2 regions of the Alteromonas sp. 4NS20-0143 genome follow, and region 2 is predicted to be linked to the other one. Evidence: predicted binding sites of a transcription regulator. Region 2 holds the regulator's gene; the other holds the start of a gene.
The links. Region 2 encodes FliA, which starts transcription of late flagellar genes. Its sites were predicted from a motif close to CTAAAGNTNNNNNNNNNNNNGCCGATA; they were not measured.

Region 1 (15,494 bases), on a different contig from region 2:
GGTGGTTTCTCTGCATACTCAGGCATTGTTGACTGGGCTAAGTTCCGCGAAATTGCAGACAGCGTAGGCGCGTATCTGCTTGTGGACATGGCTCACGTAGCAGGTTTAGTTGCGGCAGGTGTTTACCCTAATCCACTTCCACATGCGCATGTGGTAACGACGACTACCCACAAAACTTTGGCCGGTCCTCGCAGTGGTCTTATTCTTTCATCATGCGGCGACGAAACGCTATACAAGAAATTCAATAGCTCAGTATTCCCAGGTAACCAAGGTGGCCCACTTTGCCACGTTATTGCAGCAAAAGCAGTTGCCTTTAAAGAAGCGCTAGAGCCTGAGTTTAAAGTATACCAACAGCAAGTAGTGGCAAATGCAAAAGCAATGGTTAAAGTGATGCAAGAGCGCGGTTACAACATCGTCTCTGGTGGCACAGATAACCACTTGTTCCTTCTTGATTTGATCGACAAAGACATCACTGGTAAAGACGCTGACGCAGCTTTAGGCTCAGCAAACATTACAGTGAACAAGAACTCCGTGCCTAACGATCCTCGTTCACCGTTTGTCACGAGCGGTCTTCGCATCGGCAGTCCTGCAATCACTCGCAGAGGTTTTAAAGAAGAACAAGCACAGCAAGTTGCTACTTGGATTTGTGACGTACTTGATAACATGGGCGATGAGTCTGTCATCAAGCGCGTGCAAGGTGAAGTAGTTGAACTATGCTCAAAGTTCCCTGTTTACTCGTAAGTAAATAGGTTTGTCTTTTATTGCGTACTTTGGTACTAATGCACTCTTGCATCTCTGCAATTTGCATCAGCCTAAGTACGCAATTATAAAGGATATTCTATGTTTTGCCCTTTTTGTTCAGCGCAAGAAACGAAAGTTATTGATTCTCGCTTAGTTGCAGAAGGGTATCAGGTACGAAGACGAAGAGAATGTGCTCAGTGCCACGAACGTTTTACTACGTTTGAGGGGGCTGAATTAGTTATGCCTCGTGTGATCAAGCGAGACGGCTCCCGCGAACCGTTCAACGAAGATAAGCTACGAGCTGGGCTGCAGCGAGCGCTAGAAAAGCGTCCTGTAAGCACAGAAAAAGTTGAACAATGTATATTATCCCTCAAATCCGAACTTCGTGCGACCGGCGAAAGAGAGGTTGAAAGCGAATTCCTTGGCACTCTCATTATGAAAGCATTGAAGGAATTAGACAAAGTTGCCTACGTGCGCTTTGCTTCCGTTTATCGATCCTTTGAAGATATAAGAGAATTTGGTGAGGAAATTGCGAGGCTTGGAGACTGACCACAGGACACCACGTGCAGCAAAACACCGTTAAATCTGATTATTATTGGATGGCCAAAGCCATTCAACTTGCAAAAAAGGGCCGTTACACCACGTCGCCTAACCCGAGAGTCGGTTGCGTTATTGTTGATGAACACAACCAATGTATTGGCCAAGGGTATCACGTAAAAGCTGGCACTCCCCATGCCGAAGTTCATGCACTACACCAAGCTCGACAGTCCCATGAAAAATCTTTAGAAGCCGCCACTGCCTACGTCACACTTGAACCTTGCAGCCACTACGGTCGTACTCCCCCTTGTGCTGAAGCGCTTATCAATGCAAACGTTGCAAGGGTGGTGATTGCGATGACAGATCCCAATCCTAATGTAAGTGGCAATGGTATCCGCAAGCTGCAAGAAGCTGGCATAGAAGTGGTGAGTGACGTAATGGCTGCAGAAGCGGCTGCACTCAACCCGGGGTTTGTGAAGCGAATGCTTACCGGAACACCTTTTGTGAGGGTGAAGTTAGGTATTAGTTTAGACGGAAAAATAGCGTTAGAAAACGGCGTGAGTCAGTGGATTACCGGGCCTCAGGCTAGACGAGATGTTCAGCGTCACCGTGCACAAAGCTGCTGTGTGCTCACAGGTTCTGGCACCGTCTTAGCCGATGACCCCAGTTTACTGGTTAGGCCATCTGAGGCGCAATTCAGTGACTATCCGCTGGACGAAATTAGGCAGCCTGCTCGTGTTGTTGTTGACAGCAAGGGCGTGATTAATGGTGAGTACCAATGCTTGAACGACGCGCACACCACGCTTATAGCAACATGCGAAGCGCATATGGACACGGACGCACAGCATTATCTTTTGATTAAGGAAAATCAGGGACGCGTTGATTTGCACGCGCTTATGCAGGCTTTAGGTGATAAGCAATACAATGAAGTGTGGGTTGAAGCTGGGCCTGGACTTGCCGGCGCACTTTTAGATGCCGGGCTGGTGGACGAATTGATTTGTTATCAAGCGCCGATTTTGCTGGGCAATAAAGGAAGAAGCATGGTCACGTTGCCTAGTTTTACGGCCATTGAACAATCTATTTCGCTCTCTCTTATTGAAAATCGTCAGGTTGGTAACGATATTAAGCTTACGTACCGCCCCGACACTATGAGTCCGCGTAATTAAACGCGGCAACGAGGACAGCTATGTTTACTGGTATTATTGAAGCATTAGGCACAATTCAAAAGCTAGATAACCGGGGTAAAGATATCCGGTTAACGGTATCATCCAAGCATCTTGATATGTCTGATGTAGCCCTTGGCGATAGTATTGCCACAAATGGTGTATGCTTAACAGTAACTGACTTTGGCGATGACTACTATTGCGCAGATGTATCTACTGAAACCATAAAGTTGACCGGGTTTAAGCATTATCGCGCAGGCTCTACCGTAAACCTGGAAAAGGCAATGCGTCCTACGGATCGCTTCGGCGGTCACATTGTTTCCGGTCACGTAGATGGTGTGGGGGAAGTAAGCCAAATTATTAAGCACACTGATTACGTTGAAATTTGGGTCAAGGCTCCAGAGGCAATTGCTAAGTATATTGCACACAAAGGCAGTATCACTGTAGACGGTGTCAGCTTAACGGTAAACAAAGTGAATGGTGCAGAGTTTATGCTGTGGATCATCCCTCATACGTTAAAGGAAACAGTACTAGGCACCTATAAGGTTGGCACCGAAGTCAATTTGGAAGTTGATGTCATTGCCCGATATCTAGAGCGCCTAATGCTTGGCGATAAAGCTGCTGAGCCTGCAGAAAAAGGTATTGATATGGCGTTTTTAGCCGAGAACGGATTTTTAAAAAAATAACCCTACAAGAAGTATAAAATATGGCATTTAACACATCAGAAGAAATAATAGAAGATATCCGTCAGGGTAAGATGGTTATCTTGATGGATGATGAAGACCGCGAAAATGAAGGCGATCTGATTATGGCGGCCGAACATGTGACGCCAGAAGCCATAAATTTTATGGTAACGCATGCAAGGGGCCTTGTTTGTCTTCCTATGACGCCGGACCGCTGTCGCCGACTGAACCTTTCTCTTATGGTAGACAAAAACGAAGCTCAGTTTTCTACTAATTTCACTGTCTCTATAGAAGCAGCTACTGGCGTTACTACGGGTATTTCAGCGGCAGACCGGGCGACAACAATCAAGGCTGCTGTTGGCAAAGATGCTAAGGCGACGGATATTGTTCAGCCAGGTCATATTTTCCCGCTTATCGCTAAAGAGGGTGGTGTGTTAAATCGTGCAGGTCACACTGAGGCGGGTGTAGACTTGCCTCGTTTGGCTGGACTTGAGCCCGCAGGTGTTATCGTTGAAATTCTGAATGAAGACGGCACAATGGCGCGTCGACCAGAGCTAGAAACGTTTGCAGCGAAGCACGATTTGAAAATTGGCACCATTGCCGATCTCATCGAGTACCGAAACTTGAATGAGACGACCATAGAGAAAGTAGCCCAGTGCAATATTCCTACTGAATACGGCGATTTTGAACTGCATACATTCAAAGACAGTATCGACAATCAGCTTCATTTTGCCCTCAAAAAAGGCGAAGTATCTGAAACATCGCCAACGTTAGTGCGTGTTCACCTTCACAACACTTTTAGTGATCTGCTTGGTTCTACACGGGGTATCAACCGCTCGATGACGCTCTCTCAAGGTATGCAAAAAATAGCAGACGAAGGCGGCGTGCTGGTTCTACTCGGTAAAGATGAACAAATAGAAAATCAAGTGAGACGTTTCGCTGCTGAAGACAGAGGCGAACAGCCAGCCGGTGCTGACTGGCAGGGATCATCTCGTACTATTGGTGTGGGCAGTCAAATATTGGCATCGATGGGCGTACACAAGATGCGTTTATTGAGTAAACCCATAAAGTACCATGCTCTATCAGGGTATGGTCTAGAAGTTGTAGAATACGTTCACGACTAACAGGTCATTGTAGAAATAACGTGTTTTTAAATTTAATTATCACAAAAACACGTTGGTGACATGACCGTTATATTAGAAACAAAAAGTGTGCTGATGCGCACTTTTTGTCTATTTACACAGGTTTCAACGACCTAGTTTAAACGACCTAGTTTAAACGATTCTGGGCTGCGGCGAACAAAGTCGTTGGATAAAAAAACAATCGATTCAGTTTAGGTGCAGTTGTGGTATACTTCGCGCCGCTTTTTCTCGAGGAATGAAAACATGCAAGTAATTGAAGGTAACATCCGCGCTACGGGTAAAAAATTCGCTATTGTAGTTTCACGCTTTAACAGCTTTGTTGTTGAAAGCCTACTAGAAGGCGCGCTGGATACGCTAGAGCGTCATGGTGAAGTAAGTGGAGACGACATCACAGTAGTACGTGTTCCGGGTGCCTATGAGCTACCTATCGTGGCTAAAAAACTTGCCGAGAAAAAGTCATTTGACGGCATCATTGCACTTGGCGCAGTTATTCGTGGCGGCACACCGCACTTTGATTTCGTAGCGGGTGAGTGTAATAAAGGTTTAGCGCAAGTTTCGTTAGAATACGGCGTACCTTTGTCATTTGGCGTTATCACAACAGATTCAATTGAACAGGCTATCGAGCGTTCAGGAACCAAAGCTGGCAACAAAGGTGCAGAAGCTGCACTTGGCGCGCTAGAAATGGTTAACGTTATCGATGCTGTTGAAAAGCTTTAAGGTAATTATTTAGTGAAAGTTTCAGCTCGTCGTAAAGCCCGTGAATTAGCCTTGCAAGGCATTTATTCATGGCAAATGAGTCATAACGATATTCAGCAGATTGAACTGGCGTTAGCTACCAGTAATGATATGCAGAAGGTTGATATGGCATATTTCCAAGCGCTCCTAAAAGGAGTGGCACACAACGCAAGTAATTTGGATGCGACGATTAAGCCTTACCTTGGCCGATTGCCAGAAGAGTTAGACGCCATTGAAAAAGCGATTCTTCGTATAGCTACGCTGGAACTGACTGAGCGCATCGATGTGCCATATCGCGTCATCATTAATGAAGCTATTGAACTAGCTAAATCATTCGGCGCTGAAGACAGCCACAAATTCATCAATGGTGCACTCGACAAAGCAGTGAAAACGCTGCGAAAAGACGAGCGCGACTAACCTATTTCAGTGACACTGGACGTTACTTAAGGTTTCTAAATTACCGTGAAAGAATTCGACCTTATCGGCCGCTACTTTTCTGCTGGCGGTCATAAAAGACGAGACGTAGTTATTGGTATTGGTGATGATTGTGCCGTTACTATGGTGCCTGAAAATCAGCAACTCGCAGTAACTACTGATACGCTTGTAGCAGATGTCCACTTTCTAAGAGATGCGCCCGCTAAGTCAGTGGCGTACAAGGCCGTTGCAGCCAATCTTAGTGACTTGGCAGCTATGGGCGCAGAGCCAGCTTGGATCAGCCTGTCCCTGTCCCTACCTGAGGTTAAGGAAGCATGGTTAAGTGACTTTGTTACCGGTCTTTACGAGCTTACCCAATACTACTCTGTACAGCTAATTGGTGGTGATACGGTTAAAGGTCCTATGGCCATGACTATCACTGCACAAGGTTTTATCCCTCCAGGTTCAGAACTGACCCGCAGTGGCGCCAAACCCGGTGATTGGGTGTACGTTACTGGTACACTGGGCGATGCAGGTGCCGGTTTAGATATCTTACAAGGTAAGCTAGACGTTGCCGGCGAGGCGAGAGACGTGCTGATAAATAGGCATTATTTCCCTACACCTCGCGTTGCGGTTGGAACAGCAATGCGCCGTATTGCATCTTCTTGTATCGACGTATCTGATGGCGTTATTTCCGACTTAAAACATATCTTAAGTGCATCTGGCTGTGGTGCTAATCTTCACGTTGATCGTCTGCCGTTATCCAGAGCACTAACAAGTGCGGTATCACAGGATCAAGCCATAGAATATGCGCTTTCTGCTGGTGACGATTACGAACTCATTTTTACCGTATCGGAAGAGCAGCGCGGTAGCCTTGAAACCTCTATCGCGAGTACAAACGTGAAGGCAACGTGTATTGGTCAGCTTACTGGCCACAACGATAAGCTTTCACTGTTTAAAAATGACGAAAAGTACACGCCAAAGCAGTCTACAGGCTACGAGCATACCTTTTAATATGGACATTTAACATGCAGGCTGAGTTTCGAGCTAGAGTAAGTATGAAGAACCCAGTGCACTTCTTAGCACTTGGGTTTGGCAGTGGCTTAGTCCCCGTTATGCCGGGAACCTTTGGCTCTCTCGCCGCTATCCCACTGCTTTTATTGTGTATGGGGCTATCTGCGCCTTCCTTCATTGCCGTTACGCTTATAGCTTCAGTCGTAGGCATTTATCTGTGCGGTAAAACGGCTGATGATATGCAGGTACACGATCATGGTTCTATCGTGTGGGACGAAATTGCAGGCATGTTTGTTACGTTTTTATTTTTACCGCTAACGGCATCAACACTCGTTTTGGGGTTTGTGTTATTTAGACTATTCGATATTCTAAAGCCTTGGCCTATTGGCGTTATCGATAAACGGTTACATGGCGGTACGGGAATAATGCTTGATGACCTACTCGCAGGTGCAATGGCATGCGCGTGCTTGCATATTTGTGTAACCCTGTATCCTGCCGTACTTACCCTGTTTTAAAAAGGCATATGCTTTTAAGCCATCTGTTTTATCAAGGTGTGCAAGAGGGTAGTTGACGAGACTTATAGTAAAAGCCCGCATTATTGCGGGCTTTTTCGTATCTATTTCTTTTTTTAGCGCTAGAGTTTATAACTCTGAAAGCCCAGTTGTTAAAAGCTCAGTTGCTAAAAGCTATGCCAAAAACTGAGAAGCGCTGGCTACAATGCCTTTTGCATCCAATCCGTGCTCTTCGTACATTTCTTGCTGCGTGCCTTGCAAAATGAAACTATCAGGAAGACCAAGCATCTTAACTCGCTTCATTACACCGTGTTGCTGAAGGTGTTCGATAACCGCGCTACCAGCACCGCCCATGATACAACCGTCTTCAAGTGTCAGAAGTACATCATGCTCTTGTGCAGCCTTTAAAACAGCATCGCCATCAAGGGGCTTGATAAAGCGCATATCAATAACGGTTGCGTCGACGGCCTCTGCCGCCTCAAGTGCATTTGGGAGCAAGCACCCAAAGTTAAGAATGGCGACGCGCTGGCTTTCCTTGGCCTTACTTTCTCGACAAGTGCGTGATTTTCCTATCTCTAGTGCTGTCATTACTTTGTCGGGCGTTACGCCCATGCCTGAGCCACGAGGATAGCGTACGGCAGCTGGCTGGTTACCTAAATGGCCTGTGTATAGCATTTGGCGGCATTCGTTTTCGTCTGAGGGCGCCATTACAATGAGATTTGGAATACAGCGTAAAAACGCGATATCAAATGCGCCCTGATGAGTAGGGCCGTCAGCACCCACAATACCGGCTCTGTCTATAGCAAAAAGCACGGGTAAATTCTGTATGGCTACATCGTGAATAAGCTGGTCGTAAGCTCGCTGAAGAAACGTAGAGTAAATAGCTACAACTGCATTGAGGCCTTCTTTGGCTAAACCTGCACCAAAGGTCACGGCGTGCTGTTCTGCAATGGCAACGTCAAAGTATTGCTCGGGATATTGCTGAGAAAATGCCACCATGCCCGAGCCTTCACGCATAGCTGGCGTTACCGCCATGAGTTTGGGATCTTCGGCCGCCATATCACACAGCCACTCGCCAAATATAGCGGAGTAGGTGGGTGCGGTTGCTTTTGATTTTGGTAGTGCGTTATCGGCAGGGTTAAACTTAGGCACCGCGTGGAATTTAATTGGATCTTCTTCAGCAACCGCATAGCCCTTCCCCTTTTTGGTAACAACATGAAGAAGTTGAGGGCCTTCAAATTTTCGCATGTTGCGTAAGGTATCGACCACTGCGTTTACATCGTGCCCATCTATAGGACCAATGTAGTTAAAGCCAAGCTCTTCAAAGATAGTACCCGGAACAACCATTCCCTTAAGATGCTCTTCAGCTCTGCTAGCAAACTCTTTAATGGGTGGGACATTGCTTAATAGCTTCTTTCCGCCGTCGCGTATAGAGTTAAATAGGTTACCTGTTAACAGGCGCGCCAAATGGCTATTTAGGGCTCCTACGTTCTCAGAAATAGACATCTCGTTATCGTTGAGGATAACAACCATGTCTTTTTTGATATCACCTGCATGATTGAGCGCTTCAAAAGCCATACCCGCCGTCATAGCACCATCGCCAATGACCGATACAATCTTACGGCCCTTTGCTTCTTTCTCTGCAGCAACTGCCATACCCAAAGCAGCACTGATTGACGTAGAGGAGTGACCGACTGCAAATGTATCGTAGTCGCTCTCACTAGGCCAAGGGAAAGGGTGCAATCCGTCTTTTTGTCTAATGGTTGACATGCGATCTGCGCGCCCCGTAACTATTTTATGGGGGTAAGCTTGGTGGCCCACATCCCATATAAGACGGTCGAACGGCGTGTTATAGATATAATGAAGCGCCACGGTTAATTCCACCGTGCCTAAACCAGAAGCAAAATGTCCGCTACTTTGACTTACACAAGTCAGAAGGTACTCGCGAAGTTCATCGGCAAGTTCGCGCAGCTTCTCTTGAGGTAACTGCCTTAATTTGTCCGGCGTCTGCGCAAGGGCAAGCGTGGGGTAATGTTGGAGGTCTAAACTCATTTATTTATTATCTTTTTCAACATGGCGCGTGGCTAGTGGTCACGTTTTACCAAAAGCTCGCTAAACGCAATTAAACTGTCTGTATTGTAAGGTAATCGGGCTAAGGGTTGTAGTGCCTTTTGATGCAGCACTGCCAGTTCCTCTTTCGCACCATCTAATCCAAGCTTTGCAGGGAAGGTATTTTTTCCCTGGGCTTCATCAGAACCTGCCGGTTTCCCAAGAATCTCGTTACTACCTTCTACGTCCAAAATATCGTCTTGGACTTGAAATGCGAGGCCAATGTTGCTGGCGAACACCAAAAGGTCAGCTTCTGACTGCTTGTCTAAAGTGCCGCAAACAGTGGCAATCATCTCAACACAAGCGCGAAGCAGTGCACCGGTTTTAAGCCTATGAAGCATTTTTAATGCATCAATGTTTATGGTTTGCCCAGTGCTTGCTAAATCAATGGCTTGACCGCCACACATACCGTGATAGCCCGCACATTTTGCAAGTATGCTAAGCAGCCTTGCGCGTTTAGTATCGCCAAAATCGCTAAGCTCAGCGTCGGCGAGTATACTAAACCCAAGTGTTTGAAGTGCGTCGCCTGCGAGAATTGCTGTTGCTTCGTCAAAGGCGATATGACAAGTAGGCATGCCGCGTCGCAAGTCGTCATCGTCCATAGCGGGTAAATCATCGTGCACGAGTGAATAGGCGTGCACACACTCAATAGCCATGCTAATGGCCATTTGATCTTTCTTTGGTACGTCGAGAGTGTTGCCCACAACATGCACCAGTAGTGGTCGCATGCGCTTGCCGCCCGCCAGAAGGGCATGGCGCATGGCTGCCTTCAGTTGCGGTGCATAATCGGGAAGTTCTTCGATTAGTTTCAATAAAGACGCATCAGTTTGCTGCTTAACTTGCTGATGCAGAGCAGAGAAATTCATTAAATTACCTGTAGTTAAAAAGTGAGCAGATTAGGGCTGCTCACTCTCAGGGAGCGATTGAAGTGTTTCTTCGCCTTGTTCATTAAGCAGGATTTGTACTTTCTGCTCAGCAGTTTCAAGGGACTTTTGGCCTTGTCTAGAAAGCGCTATGCCGCGCTCAAATTTTTCCAATGCTTTATTTAGCGGCAAATCGCCGTTTTCCATTTCATCGACGATCGATTCCAATTCAGCAAGCGTTTCTTCAAACGTTGCGGTATCCGTTTTTTTTGTCATAAAAGTGCTCGATAATGGGCAAAATCACCATATGGCGCACATTAACGGACGGTAGCAGATGGGTCAAATGGTTTGTCCCAATATCGAACATCCGGCAGAGCGTCTGACCAAATGCTTGGCCTTGTCTCTTTGAGTTAGTAAAGACCAGTTTTACTCAGCGTCATTCATTCGTGTAGCAGCCTTCGAAGTGTCAACACTTGAGCCTGTCGAAGCTTGGGCGGCTTTGCACGTGTTGACCTTTGTTGCGAAAATATACAGGGAGGGTTAATACGCCCTAAATGGTAGTGATATAAAAGATTACTCAACAAACATTACACATAATGAAGTTAGGCTATACATACTATTAGCGACCTAGATAGTTATCGCTATCAACAAAGTCATTAAATATTTACTATTGCGTAAAAGACAGGAGATATTTGTGATATTTTTCAACAATGTTGTTATAGATTTTCTATACTTTGCCGATAGAATCAGAGTATATCACTAGTACTAGCTGCATATTTAAGAGGAAGAGTGAGTGGATTTAGCAACCGTAATAGGCATGTTGGGAGCCATCGGCTTTATCGTAATGGCGATGTTGATGGGCGGTACCATGAGTATGTTTATCAACGTGCCTTCACTTCTTATCGTATTCGGTGGAAGCTTGTTTGTTGTTTTATCTCAGTTCACGTTGGGCCAATTCTTTGGTGCAGGTAAAGTGGCTGGTAAAGCCTTTATGTTTAAAATCGATACGCCAGAAGAGCTTATCGAGAAAATTGTAGAAATGGCTGATGCAGCCCGCAAAGGTGGTTTCTTAGCCCTAGAAGAAGCAGAAATAAGTAACGAATTTATGCAAAAAGGCGTCGACATGCTCGTTGACGGTCACGACATTGAGGTAGTAAGAGAAACGCTGTCAAAAGACATTAAGATGACAACCGACCGACATGAGTTTGGGGCAACTATCTTTAAAGGTATGGGCGACGTTGCGCCAGCAATGGGAATGATAGGAACGCTTATAGGCTTGGTGGCCATGCTCTCTAACATGGACGACCCTAAATCTATCGGCCCGGCCATGGCGGTTGCACTACTTACCACTCTCTACGGCGCCTTCTTTGCTAACATTATATGCTTGCCTATCGCGGTTAAATTATCTAACCGGGCACTTGAAGAAAAACTGAATCAAAGCCTTATTCTAGACGGAATTGTAGGTATAGCCGATGGTCAAAACCCTCGCGTTATCGATGGCATCTTGAAAAATTACCTAGCGGCGAGCAAGCGCAGTACAGGTGAGGAAGAGTAATGGCTGAAGAAGAATGTCCTAAGTGCCCACCCGAAGGCCTCCCAGCGTGGATGGGGACATTTGCCGATTTAATGTCGTTGCTGATGTGCTTCTTTGTACTGCTTCTTTCATTTTCAGAAATGGATGTTCTTAAGTTTAAGCAAATAGCAGGCTCTATGAGTTTTGCGTTTGGTGTGCAAAACAAGATAGAAGTGAAAGATATTCCAAAAGGCACCAGCGTTATTGCGATGGAGTTTAGACCGGGAAAGCCAGATCCTACGCCAATTGAAACCATTCAACAGCAAACCATTGAAATGACGCAGCAGATGCTGGAGTTTCAAGCAGGTGATGAAGACTCTGCTGGGGGCAGGCAGAAACAACGCGGCGAACAACGAGGCGGCCAAGCGCAGCAAACTGCAACAGACTCGTCCTCCTCCGCATCGCAAAGCTCAGAGGAGTCTCAGACGGCTGAGTTAATGAAAAAAGTGGCCCAGCAGCTTCAAAAACAAATTCTCGATGGCTCAATTGAGATGGAGTCGTTAGGTCAACAGCTTACCATTCGCATACGTGAAAACGGTTCGTTTTCAGCGGGCTCTGCGTTCTTACAGCCACAGTTTCAGCCTGTTATTCGTAAAATCGGAACACTGCTGGCAGATGTACCAGGTGAGATAGCCATATCCGGCCACAGTGACGGGCAACATATCGCAAACGAGCTGTACCGCTCGAACTGGGACTTGTCTGCTCAGCGAGCCGTTGCTGTTGCTGAGGCCATGCGAACTGCACCTGGCTTCGACGAAAGCCGCATGTCGGTAGTAGGGATGGCCGATACCAATCCTATTGTGGAAAATGCCACATCAGCATCCGATAGGGCAAGAAATAGACGGGTTGAGATTAATATAAACCAAGGCGAGCCTATGATTTCAAAACCTATTTCCGTCATCGATGATTAGGGTGACTGATGTCAGATAAGGCTCTCAAATAAGCTTTTTAATTGAGTCTTTCATTTAAGCCTTTCAATTAAGACTGCCAAATAAAACCGACACTCATCGTTTGATTGTTCAATCGATAAACGCCAGTTGATAAAGGTCAGTTGATAAAAGCCAGATGGTAAAAGTCAGAAAAAAATTCGTTGAGAAAAAGACAGAAAAAAACGACGCAATTGCGTCGTTTTTTGTTTGCCAGGCCTGTAAATTTGGCCTCACTCTTATTCTAATTAATTTCCGCGGGCCAATAAGTCTCTGTATTGAGGCTTGGAAATAACAAGCTGTACCGTACTAATAGTTCTCTCCAAAAAGCCACCTTCGCAATACTTGAGATAGTAGGTCCACATGCGAACAAAACGTTCATCATATCCGTCTTGAAGCAAGTCATCTTTTGCAGCGATAAATGCTTCGTACCAGTGATTTAGTGTTTTTGCATAATCGATACCGATATCGTGCAAGTCTCTGATCATCATGTCTGAATGCTTTTTAAGATGGGCATTAAGTTGATACTGAGAAGGTAAAAAGCCACCTGGGAAAATGTATTTCTGAATGAAGTCTACGCTCTTTGAATAGCTCTCATAGCGTCTATCATCAATGGTAATTGACTGTAAAAGCATAAGACCGTTTTCTTTAAGCAGGGACGAGCACTTTTCGAAGAAATTACCCAAAAACGAACGACCCACTGCTTCTATCATTTCAATCGAAACAAGTTTGTCGTACTTACCTTCTAATAATCGGTAGTCTTTTTTGAGAAGCGTCACTTTATCTTGCAGTTGTTCTCGCGCAATCCAGTCTTCTGCCCACGCATATTGCTCTTCAGATATTGTGGTCGTGGTGACTTTACAGCCATAATGCTTCGCTGCATATACTGCCAATCCACCCCAGCCTGTGCCAATCTCTAAAAGATGGTCATTTTCATTGAGCTTAAGCTTGTCGCATATGGTTTTAAGCTTATGATTCTGTGCTTCGTTTAACGAGGCGTTTGGGTCTGGATAAACTGCTGATGAGTACATCATTGTACCATCGAGAAAGCGGGTATAGAGTTTGTTGCCCAGGTCGTAGTGGGCTTCAATATTCTTTTTGGCTTGGCTAGTGGTGTTGCGGCGTGCAAAGTGCTGTAACTTCATCACGGGCATTGTAAGCCACTTAAACTTATTCTCCCACTCATCGAGTGTGGGCAGGTTACGTGCGAACACCTGCACCACAGCGGTCACGTCGTTACTGTCCCAATGACCATCCATGTAGGCTTCGCCGGCACCAACACTGCCACCAAGCAAAAGGCTTCGATAAGCTTTTACGTCTTTAATATTAACAACGGCCGATAATTCATCCTGCTCGTTGCCAAACGTTGCAATAGTGTCGCCATTTTCTTGAATAGTAAGGTTACCAAGGGGGAGGTGCTTCAAACATTTAAGAAACAGCGTTCTACAGGTTTTGTCTACAAACGAAACCTCTGATGTAGAGAGTAATACAGATTCACCAAAAGACATTTTTTATTTTTCCTGACTCTTTTCTGGGTGTGTATATAAAGGCGTCTTTTTTATAAATAGCATAAGTGCTTGCCAATATATTCCCAATACAGTTTTCATTGTCATACTAGGTATACGTCTCATTACTTTAGTTAGATTCGCATTATCTAAAGTAAATTTGTTTAAATTTATTCCCGCACAGAATTCTTTGTCTGCTCTAACGCAATCCATCACCAATGATAGCTTATCTGAAGGTTGCGTTATGCGCCATTTATACGTCATGTCCATTGGGTTAAATGGAGACACATGGAAGGCTTTAGGCGTATCTTCTTGTGTCGATAAATCGACTAAGTAATAGTGCCTTTCATTCCACGGTGTATTGCTGACTTCCGCAAGCATGTGGCTAAACGAGCCGTCACTTTGCCTGAGATAGTAAAAATTCACAGGGCTAAAGTACAGCCCCCACATGCGCAATTGTCCCAACATAAATACGTCGCCATCTAACGCGATGTCGCCGTTTAACGATGTCATCTTTTCAAGCACTGCGTCTTTTAAAGGTTTCCCATCATCGCTTAAGTAATCACTGCGTTTAAACCGTGCTCTCGCCCACTTGCGAATTGAAAAATGTGTTAAATTCTCTGATAACGCGTTGAGTTCTGACTCGTCTAGTTTCAACCAAAATAAATAAATGTCGTAAACAAATTTGTGCTTCGTTGGCTTAAAGCGTTCGTGATAAACACTGCCTTTGTATATTGCACTTTCTATATGCATTGCCGTCACAGTGTCTCACCGAAACGCTTACATACGTCTAAGGCGCTCACTACACCGTCTTCATGAAAGCCGTTGTACCAATATGCACCACAAAAATGTAAATTATCAACGCCACAAATTTCAGAACGGCGCTGTTGTGCATTAACCATGTCAGCGCTGTATTGAGGATGAGAGTATCGATACTCGCCAAGAATTTTGCTTCTATCTATTTCACTCGTGTTATTCAGCGTGACTGAATAGGTGTTTTTTGCAGTTAGGCGCTGAAGAATATTCATGTCATAAGTGACAGACGCGGGGCGCATTTCTTCTGTTGCGTCTTCTTTAAGACGATAATTCCAGCTAGCCCATGCTAATTTACGCTTTGGCAATTGCCCAATATCTTTGTGCATAACCACGTCATTCTCGCCGTACGGTATATTGCCCAAAATATCTTTGTGTGAGGCCGTTGCATTATCCAGCATGGCTAATGCTTGGTCGCTGTGACAGGCAAATACCACGTCGTCGAAATGTGCCACGCCACCTTTTGCATCGGTAACGGACCATAGCTCGCCGTCTTTAGTCACTTTGTTGACACCACAAGACAACTTTATCTTCGATTCAAAAGGAGCGATTAACGGCGCAATATACTGACTAGAACCACCAACGATGGTGTACCACTGTGGTCTGTCGGTAATGTTGAGGAGACCGTGGTTATTAAAAAACTGCAGGAAAAAGGTAAGGGGAAAGCGGCGCGTTTGCTCAAGGCTGCTCGACCAAATAGCGGCGCACATTGGCAAAATATAATAACGAGCGAAATCATCGCTTAACCCTAACTCGTCAATAAT
Region 2 (15,494 bases):
TCTTCCAGTTTATGGCGTTGGATCATGGTGCCCATGGCGCCATCTAGAATTAAAATTCTTTCTTTTGCGGCACTGGCTAAACTAGCTCGTGCTTTCGAATCAAAATCGTTACTCACGCGTTACCTCTTTGGCTGTGGTTTTTCAGCTAACTGGCTTAAATCGTACGGCGTTGTTTGATAAACGTAATAGTTAAGCCAATTTGTAAACAATAGACTTCCATGGGAGCGCCATTGAACTAAAGGCGGTTTAGTAGGGTCATTGTCAGTGAAATAATTGTTCGGCACCGCTGGGTGTTGACCAGCCTGCACGTCACGCAGATATTCGTCTTTTAGCGTGTCCGGTTCGTACTCGGGGTGTCCGGTAACAAACACCATCCGTTTGTCTTCAGAAGCTACAATGTAAGCGCCCACTTCCTCTGACTCAGCCACTACATTAAGACCTTCAACACCATTATAAAGTGATGTGTCTATGTGACCGTAACGAGAGTGTGGTGCTGCAAAGGGAGAGTCAAATCCACGCAGTAATTCGTTGTTTGGATCGTTGACATTGTGCTGGTAAACGCCTGAAAACTTTTCGTTTCGAAGCTCCCGCGTCACGCCGTAGAAATGATACATTGCCGCGTGAGCAGCCCAGCATAAATAGAGGGTTGAGTTAACGTGGCGCTGGGCCCACTCCAAAATAGTTTTCATATTTTCCCAATACTTTACCTCTTCATAATCGAGTAAAGCAAGGGGGGCACCCGTGACAATCAATCCGTCATACTTTTTATTCGCCACGCTGGAAAACTCGTGATAAAAGGCATCCATATGAGACTGTGGCGTATTTTTTGGTGCTTGGTTATCGATGCGAATAAAGTCCACATTAATTTGCAATGGCGTATTAGACAACAATCTCAGTAACTGCACTTCTGTCTCTATCTTATTGGGCATTAAATTAAGAATACCCACTTCAAGAGGACGAATTTCCTGACTCGCCGCTCTATCCATATCCATAGTGAATATGTTTTCACCTAACAAGACATTCTGAGCAGGCAGTTGCACAGGGATACGGATTGGCATAAATAACTCCAGTCGAAAAAAACGATAACTGTATTGTGGCGAATACTGTGAATATGTCAACATCTTTACGTCTAGACGTCTAAACGCAAAGTTGGTAGGGAAGTGGAGGAAACTGGGAGGGAAGTGTATGAGCGCTAGATAAGAGTAAGAAAGATTAGAAAATATATAAGTGGCATGCGCGCATCACGCACCATTAAGACAAACGCAAAGAAATACTGAAAGGTAGCAGCAATAAAGAACTAGCAGCCCGACTTGTGCACCATAACAAGCATCTCGGCTTCGGCACGGGGAATATCGCAGGTTTCAATGATTTCTTCAATCGTGGCGCCTTGTTTGACTAAATCAGCAGCCCGCTGATACAGCTTTAACGATGGATCTTGAAATTTTAGCTCTCGAAGCTGATTGTCCACGTCTTGCTGCTTTTCATCAATACGCTGTAAATGCTTACTGATCACAACGCTTCTAGCCTGAATTTCAGATTGCTGGTTGTTAGCATCATTAACTTGGACAGCAATGTTCGACAGCTCTGTTGAGACCTTGACGGTAAGGTTTTCTAACAATTCAGTTGTTTTGCGAAGTTTTGTATAAAGCACTATAACGGCGATAATAAGTAAAAAACTGATTATCGCGAGTATACATTCAACCAGTGACAGAGCAGCAAGCTGCAAGTCCATATGCGACACACCTAAATGAGACAGGGATACAAGGGGGAGCTGACGGCACACGTGCCATCAGCTCTACTTTCACTACATAGTACTTACTAAAGCCTAGTCACTAAATACTACTCAGCTCGTCCCACTCTTCATCGCTTAGCAACTTGTTCAAATCGACTAAGATAAGAAGCTCGCCATCGCGATTGCTTACGCCTTGTATAAACTTAGCACTTTCTTCAGTGCCTACGTTTGGCGCACTATCAATTTCAGACGACTTCAGATACACCACTTCAGCGACGCTATCGACGAGTATGCCAACGACTTGTTCATCAGACTCTATGATAACAATACGCGTATTGTCGGTAACTTCGGTAGGAGGTAAACCAAAGCGTGCTCGCGTATCGATAACCGTAACAACGTTACCACGCAAGTTTATTATTCCTAACACATAGTCAGGCGCACCGGGCACCGGCGCTATTTCGGTATAACGCAATACTTCTTGTACCTGCATTACATTAATACCGTATGTTTCATCACCTAGGCGATATGTCACCCACTGAAGGACTTCATCGTTGCTGTCAGTGCCGTTATTTTTCATCTTTTCGTCGCTCATGAACCTGGCTCCCGTACTATGGCGTCTGGTCGTTGCTGCCTAAGCCTTTGTTAAGCATAGATATTAATTCTTCAACGTCAATTAATGCACACATCTTTTCTTTAACCATCCCCGCTAACCAAGGACGTTTACCAGTGGATCCGCGCCATTTGACATCATCTTTTGTTAAATTAACGGTGTTAACGAGCTTTTCGCTAGCTAATCCCCATTCGCTTTCTCCCAACATGATCATGTATCGATAGTTAAGAGATTCAGCGAGTTCTTCGGTATATTTTTCTGGCATTACCCACTTTGCTGAGTCTACTACACTTAGTTTAGACTCTCTGTGCAACATTACACCCATAAACCAGTCAGGTTTTCCAAAAAGTGGTGCAATTTTATCTATTTGGTGAATTCCACCAAGGGTGGTTAATGGAACGGCAAGGGTTAACCCTGCCACTTCAAAAAATAACGCCTGAAAACGAAAGTCTAGACTATCTTGTAGTGCAACCTTCGTTTTTGCAGCTATTGTTTCTTCATCGCGACTTTTTTCAGTAGACGAAGAATCTCTAATTTCCAGTTCATCTGTGGTGATAACCCCAGGCGTTTTTACACTGGAATCAGCTACGTTTTCGTGTTCTGTTAATTGACGGCTATCTTTCGCACTACTTAGTTCACGTAAGCTATTCTTTTCATAAATGCCGTGCTCAGAAACGTTTTGCTCAGCTTTCAATGTAACGGCATCAATCACATCGTTATCTTGAGGCAGCGGTATAGTATCTTTAACTAACCGCTCCTCAGTAATGTGATGAGAAGCTTGCTCAAGCAGCTTAGCTGCCCGTGCGGTTGCGTCGTCAGCCACTGCAGGCTCTTTGAGCAAACCATCTAAATACGCTTCCATCACGTCTTCACGTGCAAACGGAGACTGCTTACTCATCGCTCATTATTTCCCTAACACTTCAAGCAGTTTACCGTAGGCCGCAACGCCTCGTGTTTTCGGATAGGCCGCTGAAATGGGCAATTGCACCAAGCTAGCATCTCTAAAATGCGTATCAACTGGAATAACGCCTTCCCAAACACGCTCACCGTAATCGCTCATTAAGCGCTTACGCGATTCAAGGGCCGCGTTTGTTCGTTTATCGAACATGGTTGGAATAATGCAGGTATCAAAACTTTTGCCCAATGAGCGCCCCATTATTTCCATTGTACGAATCATTCTATCTAAACCTTTTAACGCCAGGTATTCGGTTTGTGTCGGCACGATAACCTTGTCACACGCTGCCAGTGCATTCACCATCAACACACCTAATACAGGTGGACAGTCGATAATAGCCACATCAAATTCGTTGTCGACTTTTGCCAGCGCTTTCTTAAGCACTAAGCCCATGCCCTGTTCACTCCCCATGGTTCTATCAAGGGTAGCAAGCGCCATTGTTGCCGGTAGTACATAGAGATTATCTATTTTGGTTGGGCAAAGGCAATCTAAAACGTTATCGGCCGTTAAACTGGCAGACTTAATAAAAATGTCGTAAACCGAATGACTTAGCGCTTCAGCATCTATACCAAAATAGTAACTTAACGATGAGTGAGGGTCGGTATCAATGAGTAACACGCGCTTACCTTGCTGCGCGAGCAAACCGCCTAAACTCACGGTGGTAGTAGTTTTACCTACCCCACCCTTTTGATTTGCTACTGTCCATACCTTCACGACATAAAGTCCACTACACGATTAATACACTAACGCATTTCACAAAGAATGCAGTTGCTCATATCATCAACATTAATATTTTGCGTTGATATATTCGCCACGGCAACCGCTTGAGGCATGCCGTAAACCACACAGGAGTCTTGATCCTGGGCCCAAATTGTAGCGCCTTTCTCTTTTAACTTTCTACAGCCCTCGCGCCCGTCGGCTCCCATACCAGTGAGAATTATCCCCAATACGTCGCCAGAGAAAGCCCGCTCTAACGAGCTAAAGGTAAGGTCAACACTTGGCTTGTAGTTAACCTTGTCAGCACTGCTAGCATCGACAATAGCAATCTTTTTTTGCCCGCCCACAGTTTCAATGAGCATTTGTCTACCGCCAGGGGCCAAGTAAGCCTGACCAGGCATTAAAATGTCTCCGTGTTCAGCTTCTTTCACGCCTATTTTACAGTTTGCATCTAACCGCTGCGCAAACGCCGTCGTAAAAGTGCCAGGCATGTGCTGAACTAAAATAATTGGATACGGAAAATCTGAGGGTAAAGGCATTAGCACTTTTTGAAGCGCTACCGGACCACCCGTTGAAGCGCCAATGGCAAGGCACTTATATCGCTTACCCGTTGCTTTAACCGACGAAACCGTAGGCTGCTTAGCTGCGTCTTTATGACCCGAAAGCAATCCAGACGTTTTAAAAAAGGCCTGTTTCGGTGCATTAGGGGGTAATCGTCGGGTTTCCTCAGATCTAAACGTGGGGCGTTTCAGCCCTATACCTCTGCGCGCAATCAAACGAACTTTAGTACACAACAGTCGCGTCGCATCTTTTCTATCTTGCGCTATATCTTCAAATTTCTTCGGTAGAAAATCGAGTGCACCTGCTTCTAATGCATCTAACGTTGCTTGCGCCCCATGATGGGTTAACGAAGAAAACATTAAAATAGGGATGGGCTTATTTTCCATGATGGCTTTAACCGCCGAAATGCCGTCCATAACGGGCATTTCTACGTCCATCGTAATTACGTCGGGAGATAGCTCTTTAATTTTATCAAGGGCATCTCTGCCGTTTCTAGCTTCACCTACAACCTCTAACTCTCTATCTTCATCGAGTATTTCTCTTACTCGACGACGATAAAACGTTGAGTCGTCCACGACCAGGACTTTAAAGACCATGGATTACTTTTCCTATTGTTTGTAAACCAGCTTATTATGGCTTACGAGCATACCGCTTCAGAAGGCTTGGAATATCTAAGATCAACGCAATACCACCGTCTGAGGTTATCGTTGCGCCTGCCATTCCTGGAGTGCCCTGTAGCAGCGCATCCAATGGCTTGATCACCACTTCTTCTTGCCCTATTAATGCATCGACAACAAAACCAACTTGTCGGGTACCAACTTGCACCACGACCACATGCCCTTTCTCTCTCTCGATAGACTTAGGCCCTCTGATTAGCCAGTCGCCAAGGAAAAATAACGGTATGGCTTTAGAGCGAACTATCATTGTTAACTGTCCATCAACCGTATTGGTCTTTTTGATGTCCATGTTAATTATTTCACTGACAGAGCCTAGAGGTAATGCAAAGGTTTGCTTACCAATTATAATCATCAGTGTTGGCAAAATAGCTAGGGTAAGTGGAACTTTTATCTCTAAACGAGTGCCCTTACCAAGCTGAGAGTCGATATTTACCGTACCGTTGAGCTGATTTATCTTAGTTTTCACCACGTCCATGCCAACGCCACGACCGGAAATATCGCTGATTTCCGTTTTCGTAGAGAAGCCCGGTGCAAAAATAAGATTAAACGCTTCAACGTCTGACATTCGCGCTGCGGCGTCGGCGTCTAGCACACCGCGACTGATAGCAATTTCCTTTAATTTTTCAGGGTCCATGCCCTTACCGTCGTCTTCGATGGTAAGTAAAATGTGATCACCTTCCTGCGATGCAGATAGCTTAACCGTTCCCATTCTTGGTTTGCCAGAAGCTGCTCGGTCATCTGGCATTTCCACACCGTGGTCGACGGAGTTTCTCACCAAGTGAACCAGCGGATCGGCAAGTGCTTCCACCAAGTTTTTATCTAAATCTGTTTCTTCACCTTCAAGCTCTAGGGTAATCTCTTTTTTGAGACTTCGCGCTAAATCACGAACAACCCTTGGGAAGCGGCCAAATACTTTCTTAATTGGCTGCATCCGAGTTTTCATTACCGCGCCCTGTAGGTCTCCGGTAACCACATCTAAGTTTGCTATCGCCTTAGACATGCTCTCATCGTTGGTGTTTATACCAAGGCTTATCAATCTATTACGAACGAGTACCAGTTCGCCCACCATATTCATTATTTGATCTAAGCGTTTAGTATCAACACGAACGGTGGTTTCAGCTGGCGGTGAGCTAGGTGAAGCTTTCTTCTCGTCTTTCTTACCAGCATCTTTACTTGCTGGGGCTGCAGATGCTGCCTTACTGGGCGCTGACGCAGCAGGTGCCGCTTTAGCCGCAGCGGGTGCAGATTGCTTTGCCTTTTGTATAGCTTCAGTCGCCGCTTTATCAACATTAGGCTCTGGTGCTTTGGTATCTGAGGCGCTTTGAACGGTTGGGCCTTGCCCTGAACCGTGAAGTTGGTCTAGCAGCGCTTCAAATTCATCGTCAGTAATTTCTTCATCGCCGGACGCAGATGTGGATTTTGGCGCTGGCTGACTGGGTGCAGCGCTTTCTTCTGCGGCGCTGAACTTGCCTTTACCGTGAAGGTCATCAAGAAGGGCTTCAAACTCATCGTCGGTAATATCATCGCCACTGCTCGAAGATACATCAGGGCTTGTTACATCAGAGCTTGGCGCAGCAGATGCTTTCGCTTCGCTTTTGGTGCCTGTGGTCGATTGGCCTGGGGCCGATTTCCCAGGCGCAGAGGAACCGTGGAGTTCATCAAGTAAAGCCTCGAATTCATCTTCACTGATTTCGTCAATATCCCCACCAGAGCTTGCCGGAGCAGGCGCCTCGTCTACGAAGTCGAATTCAAGTTCAGGTTCAGAGGCTATTTCAGGTTGAGCACTTGGTGCAGATTCATCGGTATCAAAAATATTTTCGTCCGGTGACTCTGGTTTGCTCAACTTGTGCAGAGTATCTACAAGTTTGGCGTCGGCAGGTTCCAATGGTTCTTGGGATTTTACCCGCTCAAACATATCTACCACTACGTCTGTAGCCTGTAGAATAATATCCATTAATTCTGGCGTGAGCGTGCGCTGGCCATTTCTCATAACATCGAAAACGTTCTCGGCGCCATGACAAATTTCAACTAACTCGGTGAGCGATAAAAATCCCGCTCCGCCTTTAACTGTATGATATCCGCGAAAAATTGCGTTAAGCAAATTCGCATCTTCAGGATTGTTCTCAAGATCAACGAGCTGTTCTTGTAATTGTTCAAGTATCTCTCCAGCTTCAACTAGAAAGTCCTGTAGTATTTCCTCGTCAACATCAAACGACATGCGCCCGCTCCCCTAAAAACCTAAGCTCGACAGAAGATCATCAACATCATCCTGGCCCGATACAACATCATCACGCGTTTCAGCGTCAATAATCGGACCCTCTGCTTTCACACCTTCAGCCTTATCGGCCTCAGGGCTTAATGGTTTAGTTTGTTCTGAACCATCTCGCTCGCCAAACATGGTAAGCATGTTGACTAAGCTCTCTTCAACTTCTTTTACTAAGTCGATAACGCGGCGGATAACCTGACCTGTAAGGTCTTGATAACCCTGTGCCATTAATACTTCAGTTAGCAGTTGTGTAAGTTTAGCCGACTGCGAAGCACCGTCTTCTAACAATTCGTCTAAGTCTTTACATAAAACTTTGAATTCACCCACTTCAATCTGGCGAGTCATGAGCTTTTTCCACTCAGGCATCACGCTGTCAATGCGAGAAGCTAGCAGTTCAGCTATAGGCATGCTCGCCTCTACCGCATCCATGGTAGTGTTGGCAGCTTTCTCAGTTTCTTCAATAACGTAAGTTAGGCGAGATTGCGCATCGGGAATATCGTCTGTCGCTAAATTCTTTATGCGATCGTCTATTTGAAAATTGTTTAGCGCGTCGTGAAGTTGGCGCGTTAGCTTTCCTACCTCAGCGAAAAGCTCTACATTTTCTTTCATTGACGCCGCTTCAAACAGCGCATTAGCCGACGCATTATCACCAGCTTCAAGATAAACAACGAGTTGCTTAGCTTCTTCTAATGAAAGTGGAACGTTTGTATTCGTTGTCATCCAGTAAACCTCGTTTCTCTGGTGAGCGTCTGGATCAACCTAAACGTTCGAATATTTTATCTAGCTTTTCTTTCAATGTAGCTGCAGTAAATGGCTTAACGACATAGCCATTCACGCCTGCTTGCGCAGCGGCAACGATTTGTTCTTTTTTCGCTTCAGCCGTTACCATTAGTACCGGCAAGTGCTTCAGTTTGTCATCGGCGCGAATTGCCCTAAGCAAATCGATACCCTGCATGCCTGGCATGTTCCAGTCGGTTACAACAAAATCGAAATCACCCTGCTGTAGCATAGGTAACGCCGTATTTCCGTCGTCCGCTTCCTGGATGTTTGCGAAACCCAAATCTTTTAGTAGGTTTTTTATGATACGTCTCATGGTTGAAAAGTCATCGACCACGAGAATCTTCATGCTCTTATCCAAAATAGCCTCCAGTGAGGGGTTAATTGTTTTAATTTCTATTCTTCGTCAGCTTGCCACGACTTCATTCGAGATTTGAGTTTTAACATGGCCTGACTGTGAATTTGACTTACTCTCGATTCACTTACATCAAGAACTTCACCGATTTCTCTTAGGTTCAATTCTTCATCATAGTATAAAGAAAGCACGATCGCTTCTCGCTCTGGTAACGTGGTGATTGCTTGCGCAAGCGACTTTTGAAACGCCCCTTGCATAAGATCTTCCAGCGGTGCATCACTACCTCTACTTTGCTCAGTAGTAATCACATCTTCTGAAACACCTAAATCTTCAATCCCAACTAGCTTACCTGCATTTACCTCGTTGAGCATTTGATGATAGTCCTGCAAGCTTACGTTTAGCTTAGCAGCAATATCAACATCTCTTGCATCTCTTCCCGTTTCGCCCTCTACACGAGAGATGGCGTCTGTAATGGCGCGCCCGTTTCTATGCACAGAGCGCGGCGTCCAGTCACCTTTGCGAATTTCGTCTAACATAGCACCGCGAATGCGAATACCCGCGAACGTTTCAAAGCTTGCGCCTTTCGAACCGTCAAAGTTTCGAGCGGCCTCTAGCAATCCAATCATGCCAGACTGAATAAGGTCATCAACGAGCACACTGGCAGGGAGTCGCGCTATTAGATGATGCGCTATGCGCTTCACAAGAGGCGCGTGTCGCTCTACTAACTGCGACTTATCAGTTTGTTGTTGATAAGCTGCCGCCTTACTATTCAACGCTGATTCCCTACTGCTTTTTCTGCAATTAATTGCTCAATGAAAAACTCTAAGTGACCACCTGGCTGAGCCGGTATTGGCCATGATGCCGCTCTATTCGCTAGCTGACTTATCGCAACAGCAGCAGGTGAGCCTGGATAGGCATCGACTATAGCAGTTTGCTTTCTAACTGCACGGCGAATATTTTCATCAAACGGTATTGTTGCAACTAATTCTAGCGCAACATCTAAGAAGCGCCCTGTTACTTTACTCAATTTGCTGAATAGTTCTTGCCCCTCACGCACGTCCCTCACCATGTTCGCCACTATTTTGAAGCGAAATACACCGTGCTCGCGGTTTAGCAATTTAATAAGCGCGTAGGCATCGGTAAGTGAAGTGGGTTCATCGCACACTACTACCATGATGTCTTGAGAGGCTTTTGCAAAGCTGAGCACCATGTCAGAAATACCCGCGGCAGTATCGACAAGCAACACATCAATAGGCGTACGAAGTTCACTAAACGCACGTATCAAGCCCGCATGCTGGGTCGTTGAAAGCTCTGCCATCGACTGAGTTCCCGATGTTGCAGGTGCAATTTTAATACCGTGGGGACCAGTAACCAGTACATCATCTAGCGTGCACTCACCGGACAAAACATGAGATAAGTTCTTTTCAACGCGAAGGCCCAACATGACATCTACGTTTGCCAATCCTAAGTCGGCATCAAGAACCATCACACGTTTACCTTGCTTAGCCATAGCAATTGCTGTGTTAAGCGTAATATTTGTTTTACCTACGCCACCTTTGCCTCCGGTGACGGCGATAACTTTGATTAACCGTGATTGCTTCATTTTTCTTAAGCTACTCGCTTGGTCGTCAATCATACTACTTATGCTGTTTTAATATCGTTGTTATTACTAGTATGATCCAAACCATATTTTTTATAAAGCTTTGCAGCAGCTGAAACTAAAGATTTCGCTTCTGCAATCTTAATGTCTTCAGGTACTTTCTGACCGTCGGTGACATAGCTAACCGGTAACTGATACTCGACTGCCGCACTGAGTACCTCTCCTAAAGAATAGCACTCATCTAACTTTGTGAAAATACAACCACTTAGTTCGATGTCGTCATACGCTCTAATGATACGCTGTAATGCAGGATATTGTGTATTTGCCTGCGCGACTAAATATTTTTTCACTACGGGCATCTGACCGTTGTCAAAATGCTTTATTTGCTTAATTAATCGACTATCTCGTTGACTAAATCCAGCCGTATCAATCAATACTAGTCGTTTATGACGAAGTTGGAACAATAAATCTGAAAGTTCTTCACTTGATTGCGCTTTTCTCACCGTACAGCCAATAATCTTGCCGTAAGTTGCAAGTTGCTCATACGCCGCAATACGATAGGTATCAATGGTGATCATTGCCACAGAATCTGCGCCATACTTTTGTGCATAGCGAGCGGCCAATTTCGCCACTGTGGTTGTTTTACCCGTACCCGTTGGACCGACTAATGCAACAGCACCCTGCGCGGTAAGTATATCGTTACCTGTTACATTTAATCGATTAGCCAATAGGTTAAGAAGATAAACCCACGCATCTCTCTCGTTATAATGCGAAGGCGTGTAACTGATTAGTTGCTTAGATAATGCTTTGCTAAGCCCCATATCGGTTAAGCGAGTGATCAAATACTGATGAACGGGTTTTTGACGAGTCTGCTTTGCCTCCATTAAGTCAGCCACTTGGTGCTGTAGTACCCCTCTTAACGACGCTAGCTCTTCTTTTATCTGTGCAAGCTCATCAGACGGTGCAGCTGGCGCTTCTTCAATGCTCGACGCTTGATGAGAAGGGAATGCTTCGCTGTGTCTTTGGTACTCACTTGGGCCCGTATGTCTGTCAACAGGTTGCTGTGCTTCAACCTCGTCAATGAATGCGTCGGAGAAATTAAGGTGGGATGCAATATCATTGGCATGTTGTGCATTTGCGGATGTAGGTTGCACGACATCTTTTGATGCGCCTTGTCCTGCGCCATGTTGCTTTTCAAGCAGCGCCTTTAGGCTGTCTGGACCATCATCGCCAATAATCTCGCTAAGACTCGGTGTAGGATTTTGCTTAGAAGACGTTGGTGAAGAAGGTGCACCGGAAGGTTTACTAATATTTAGCTTTGCTTCTGGCTCTTTATCATAAGCTGCTACAAGTTCGATGCCATCAGCCACTTTGCGATTTGACATGATAACCGCATCGCTACCTAACTCAGCCTTTACTTGGCTTAACGCCTCGCGCATATCTTTGCCAAAAAATCGTCTTATTTTCATTGCAACCTCTCCACTCACCCAGCGTCAGATTATTGACCGACCGAACTGACTATTTTTATCTGCTTGTCGTCGGGTACTTCTTGATAAGAAAGCACATGTAACCCAACAACAGAATACTTAAGGAAGCGTGATAACACCGGTCTTAGCATTCCTGAAGTAAGAAGCACCGCGGGCTCTCCTTCAAGTTCTTGCTGCTGACTGGCTTGTTGCAGTGATTTTTGCAACTTATCTGCCAAGCCTGGTTCAATACCAGCGCCATCTTCGCCACCTGCTTGAAGTGACTGGTGCAACATCTGTTCCAACTCTGGCGCCAAGGTTATGACAGGTATCTCTTTAGAACCTTGAGTAATTTCTTGAACTATTAGGCGCTTAAGGGCAATTCGCACCGCCGACACCAACACATCTGGGTCTTGGCTGCGGGTTCCATACTCACTTAACGTTTGAACGATAGTTCTCATGTCACGAATTGGCACACCTTCAAACAGCAGCGTTTGCAGTATTTTAACTACCGTACTAAGAGGGAGTATGTCAGGTACTAATCCCTCTACGAGTTTAGGATGCTGCTTCGCTAGCATATCGAGAAGCTGCTGCGCCTCTTCGTGGCCTAAAAGCTGATAGGCATTGTTCGTCAGCAGCTGACTTAGGTGGGTTGCGACTACCGTTGCAGCATCGACTACGGTGTAACCAAGTGTTTGTGCGTGCTCTCGCTTGTTCGGTTTAATCCATACCGCATCAAGACCGAAGGCAGGGTCTTTTGTTGCCCTTCCCTCTAACTTGCCAAAGACTTGCCCTGGATTGATTGCTAACTCTTCATCATGGCTTATTACTGAATCGCCAATGGTAACGCCAAGCATCGCAATGGTGTACGTATTGGGCTCTAAGTCGAGGTTATCTCGAATATGCACAGGGGGAATGAGAAAACCCAATTCTTGAGACAGTTTTTTACGTACCCCTTTAATACGGGTTAATAGCTCGCCCCCTTGGGACTTATCGACTAACGGTATTAGGCGATAACCCACTTCAAGACCGATTGTGTCTACCTGCTGTACATCGTCCCACCCAAGCTCTTTCACCTCTGGCGTAACTGACTCGTCTCGTGACAGCGTGTCTGGCACTTGTGGCTCAGCCGCTTTTTTCTTCGCGTTGTGAGTTTGAAAATAAGCAACACCAGCAATAAGAAAAGAGAAACCAAGAAACGCAACATGGGGCATTCCCGGTATAATTCCCATGACGAATAACACGCCTGAGGCTATATACAGCGCTTGGTTATTACCAAGCTGCCCGCGAATTTCTTTACCCATTTCTTGAGACTCATTCTCACGAGTCACAATAATCGCGGTAGCGACGGACAAAAGCAGTGAGGGAATTTGAGCAACTAAGCCGTCGCCAATAGTCAGTAGCGTATATATTTCAATTGCATCGCCAAATGACAGATTATATTGAATTATCCCGATAAACAGTCCGCCAACGATGTTGATGAGCATAATAAACAGGCCAGCAACAGCATCACCCTTAACAAATTTTGATGCACCATCCATAGAACCGTAAAAATCTGCTTCTGCGGTTATTTCTTCACGGCGCTCCCGGGCTTGGTCTTGGTCGATATATCCGGCGTTTAAATCGGCGTCTATGGCCATTTGTTTTCCAGGCATTGCATCAAGGGTAAAGCGAGCGTTCACCTCAGAAATTCGCCCTGCACCGGCGGTAACTACTTTAAAATTGATAATCAGTAAGATAGCAAATACCACGATACCTACCGCGTAGTTACCACCAATAACCACTGCACCAAAAGCTTCAATAACCTTACCCGCAGCGTCGCCGCCTTCATGGCCGTACAACAACACAACCCGCGTGGAAGCCACGTTCAAAGCAAGGCGCAATACCGTGGCGATAAGCAACACAAGTGGAAAAATACCGAAATCGACAGGTTTTTGAGTTAAAACCGCCACCAGAATAATGACCAAGGACAATGCAATATTGAAGCTGAACAACACGTCTAGAAGAAAGGGGGGCATGGGTAGAATGACCATACCCATAATGGCAAGCAAAACTATCGGGGCACCTAAGCCACTGGTGAAGTTTTGCAACTGATTCTTATCGAACCGCTGAAGATAGCCGGATAACTGCATCGTTGGATGTCTCTCTATCAGAAAATTGACGCTTAACGTTAATCTGATAGAGATATAACAACTAACGTGCCAGCTTTAGGTTTTTTATAAAATAAAAAATGCTCTAGCGACGATATTCTGGAGGTATAGGTAAGTCTCGTTTTAAAGGCTTAGGACGCTTGCCCTTTCCAGCTCTATGCGCTTTTAGCTGATAGACGTGGGCCAATACCTGAGCCACAGCCATAAACAATGCGTTGGGTACTTCATCGTCAACTTCTGTTGAGTAAAAAATCGCGCGGGCTAACATAGGCGAGGGTATAAGCGGCACATCATTGGCCGTGGCGATTTTTCGTATGTGCATAGCAAGCTCATCAGCCCCTTTAGCAATAACAACAGGGGCTCGGTTGCCATTATCGTCATATTTAATTGCCACAGAAAAATGGGTGGGGTTAGTGACAACCACGTCAGCATTGGGGACTTCTTGCATCATTCGTTTAGAGGCTGCTTGATATTGTAAACGGCGTATACGCCCTTTTACCATAGGATCGCCTTCTGCATTCTTGCGCTCGTCTTTGACCTCTTGCTTGGTCATTTTCATTTCTTCGTTGTGCTTATACATTTGATAAGGCACATCAATAAGCGCAATAGGGATCATGCCGCACACAAGAAGTAAAAATGCCCATTTAAGCATATCAAGGGCGTGGAAAATGTTGCCAGGATAGAGCTCCATATCCAGATGCAGAGCTTCGTCTTGAAAGAAAAGCAGTGCGGCAATAGCCATGCCGATTATGGTGATAACCTTAGCGATTGACTTAAGTAACTCCACCAAGCCATTAGTGCCAAACATGCGCTTAAAGCCTTGAATTGGGCTTATTTTGGAGGCTTTTGGTTTTGCACCGCTCCATGTAAAGTTATAGCCGCCTAGGGCAATTGAACCATAGATACCGGCAATCATGGCCACAACCATATACAAAAGTACAGGTCCGCTAATAGTAGTAAATGCGTCTCCCCACGCAGCTAACATATGCGTGGTGTCGTAGGTTTCGTCACGAGACAAAATAAACATGCGGCGAGTCAGTGTGAAAACCGATTCAGCAATCCAACTTCCCACAAATAAGAACATGACGGCACTGATAATAAGCACTAACGTGGTGGATAACTCACGGGATCGCGCAATCTGCCCTTTTTTTCGGGCATCCTCGAGTTTTTTCCCCGTGGGGTCTTCTGTTTTTTCTGCTGAATCTGACATCTATCTTCTCAAACCAACATAGTCATTTCTGAAATCTAAGAACATATTCGTAACAGCTCGCACATATATTGCTGAGCCCGCATCCACTGAGTCTCAAAGTGCGCCGTAAAGTTACCTAGGGTTATCCAGATGATAAGTAACCCCATCATCTGCGCTATAGAAAAACCAATACTGAAAATATTTAACTGGGGGGCCGCTTTTGTCATAACACCAAAGGCAAGGTTAACCACCAGCAATGAGACGATAGGTGCTAGCGACAATGTAATGGCAGATACAAACATCCAACCACCCCAATGAGCAATGCCTTTAAACTGCTCTCCCGTCCACCATGCCTCACCGATTGGAAAGGCCTCAAAGCTCATCACAATCATTTGAATCATAGACAAATGCCCATCGAGGGTCCAGAACAACAAGGTCG

Region 1: the regulator FliA is predicted to act here: its motif matches at 10,630-10,656, upstream of pomA (flagellar motor protein PomA).

The regions. Positions count from the first base shown of each region.
Region 1 is NZ_BAAJLR010000003.1:17,800-33,293, reverse strand. Features, by position in the region: gene glyA (serine hydroxymethyltransferase) at 1-741, shown strand, start outside; gene nrdR (transcriptional regulator NrdR) at 841-1,290, shown strand; gene ribD (bifunctional diaminohydroxyphosphoribosylaminopyrimidine deaminase/5-amino-6-(5-phosphoribosylamino)uracil reductase RibD) at 1,305-2,444, shown strand; gene AC27HD_RS07410 (riboflavin synthase) at 2,465-3,127, shown strand; gene ribBA (bifunctional 3,4-dihydroxy-2-butanone-4-phosphate synthase/GTP cyclohydrolase II) at 3,148-4,248, shown strand; gene ribH (6,7-dimethyl-8-ribityllumazine synthase) at 4,510-4,983, shown strand; gene nusB (transcription antitermination factor NusB) at 4,996-5,418, shown strand; gene thiL (thiamine-phosphate kinase) at 5,464-6,429, shown strand; gene AC27HD_RS07385 (phosphatidylglycerophosphatase A family protein) at 6,444-6,944, shown strand; gene dxs (1-deoxy-D-xylulose-5-phosphate synthase) at 7,116-8,993, opposite strand; gene AC27HD_RS07375 (farnesyl diphosphate synthase) at 9,026-9,916, opposite strand; gene xseB (exodeoxyribonuclease VII small subunit) at 9,947-10,189, opposite strand; gene pomA (flagellar motor protein PomA) at 10,707-11,468, shown strand; gene AC27HD_RS07360 (flagellar motor protein MotB) at 11,468-12,397, shown strand; gene AC27HD_RS07355 (class I SAM-dependent methyltransferase) at 12,661-13,920, opposite strand; gene AC27HD_RS07350 (DUF1365 domain-containing protein) at 13,924-14,670, opposite strand; gene AC27HD_RS07345 (NAD(P)/FAD-dependent oxidoreductase) at 14,676-15,494, opposite strand, start outside.
Region 2 is NZ_BAAJLR010000002.1:323,908-339,401, forward strand. Features, by position in the region: gene AC27HD_RS05140 (homocysteine S-methyltransferase family protein) at 1-116, opposite strand, end outside; gene metA (homoserine O-succinyltransferase MetA) at 120-1,058, opposite strand; gene AC27HD_RS05150 (DUF2802 domain-containing protein) at 1,298-1,732, opposite strand; gene AC27HD_RS05155 (chemotaxis protein CheW) at 1,833-2,324, opposite strand; gene AC27HD_RS05160 (chemotaxis protein CheW) at 2,341-3,240, opposite strand; gene AC27HD_RS05165 (ParA family protein) at 3,247-4,011, opposite strand; gene AC27HD_RS05170 (protein-glutamate methylesterase/protein-glutamine glutaminase) at 4,041-5,171, opposite strand; gene AC27HD_RS05175 (chemotaxis protein CheA) at 5,206-7,470, opposite strand; gene AC27HD_RS05180 (protein phosphatase CheZ) at 7,483-8,238, opposite strand; gene cheY (chemotaxis response regulator CheY) at 8,273-8,656, opposite strand; gene AC27HD_RS05190 (RNA polymerase sigma factor FliA) at 8,692-9,423, opposite strand; gene AC27HD_RS05195 (MinD/ParA family protein) at 9,420-10,286, opposite strand; gene flhF (flagellar biosynthesis GTPase FlhF) at 10,292-11,719, opposite strand; gene flhA (flagellar biosynthesis protein FlhA) at 11,749-13,848, opposite strand; gene flhB (flagellar biosynthesis protein FlhB) at 13,952-15,076, opposite strand; gene fliR (flagellar biosynthetic protein FliR) at 15,112-15,494, opposite strand, start outside.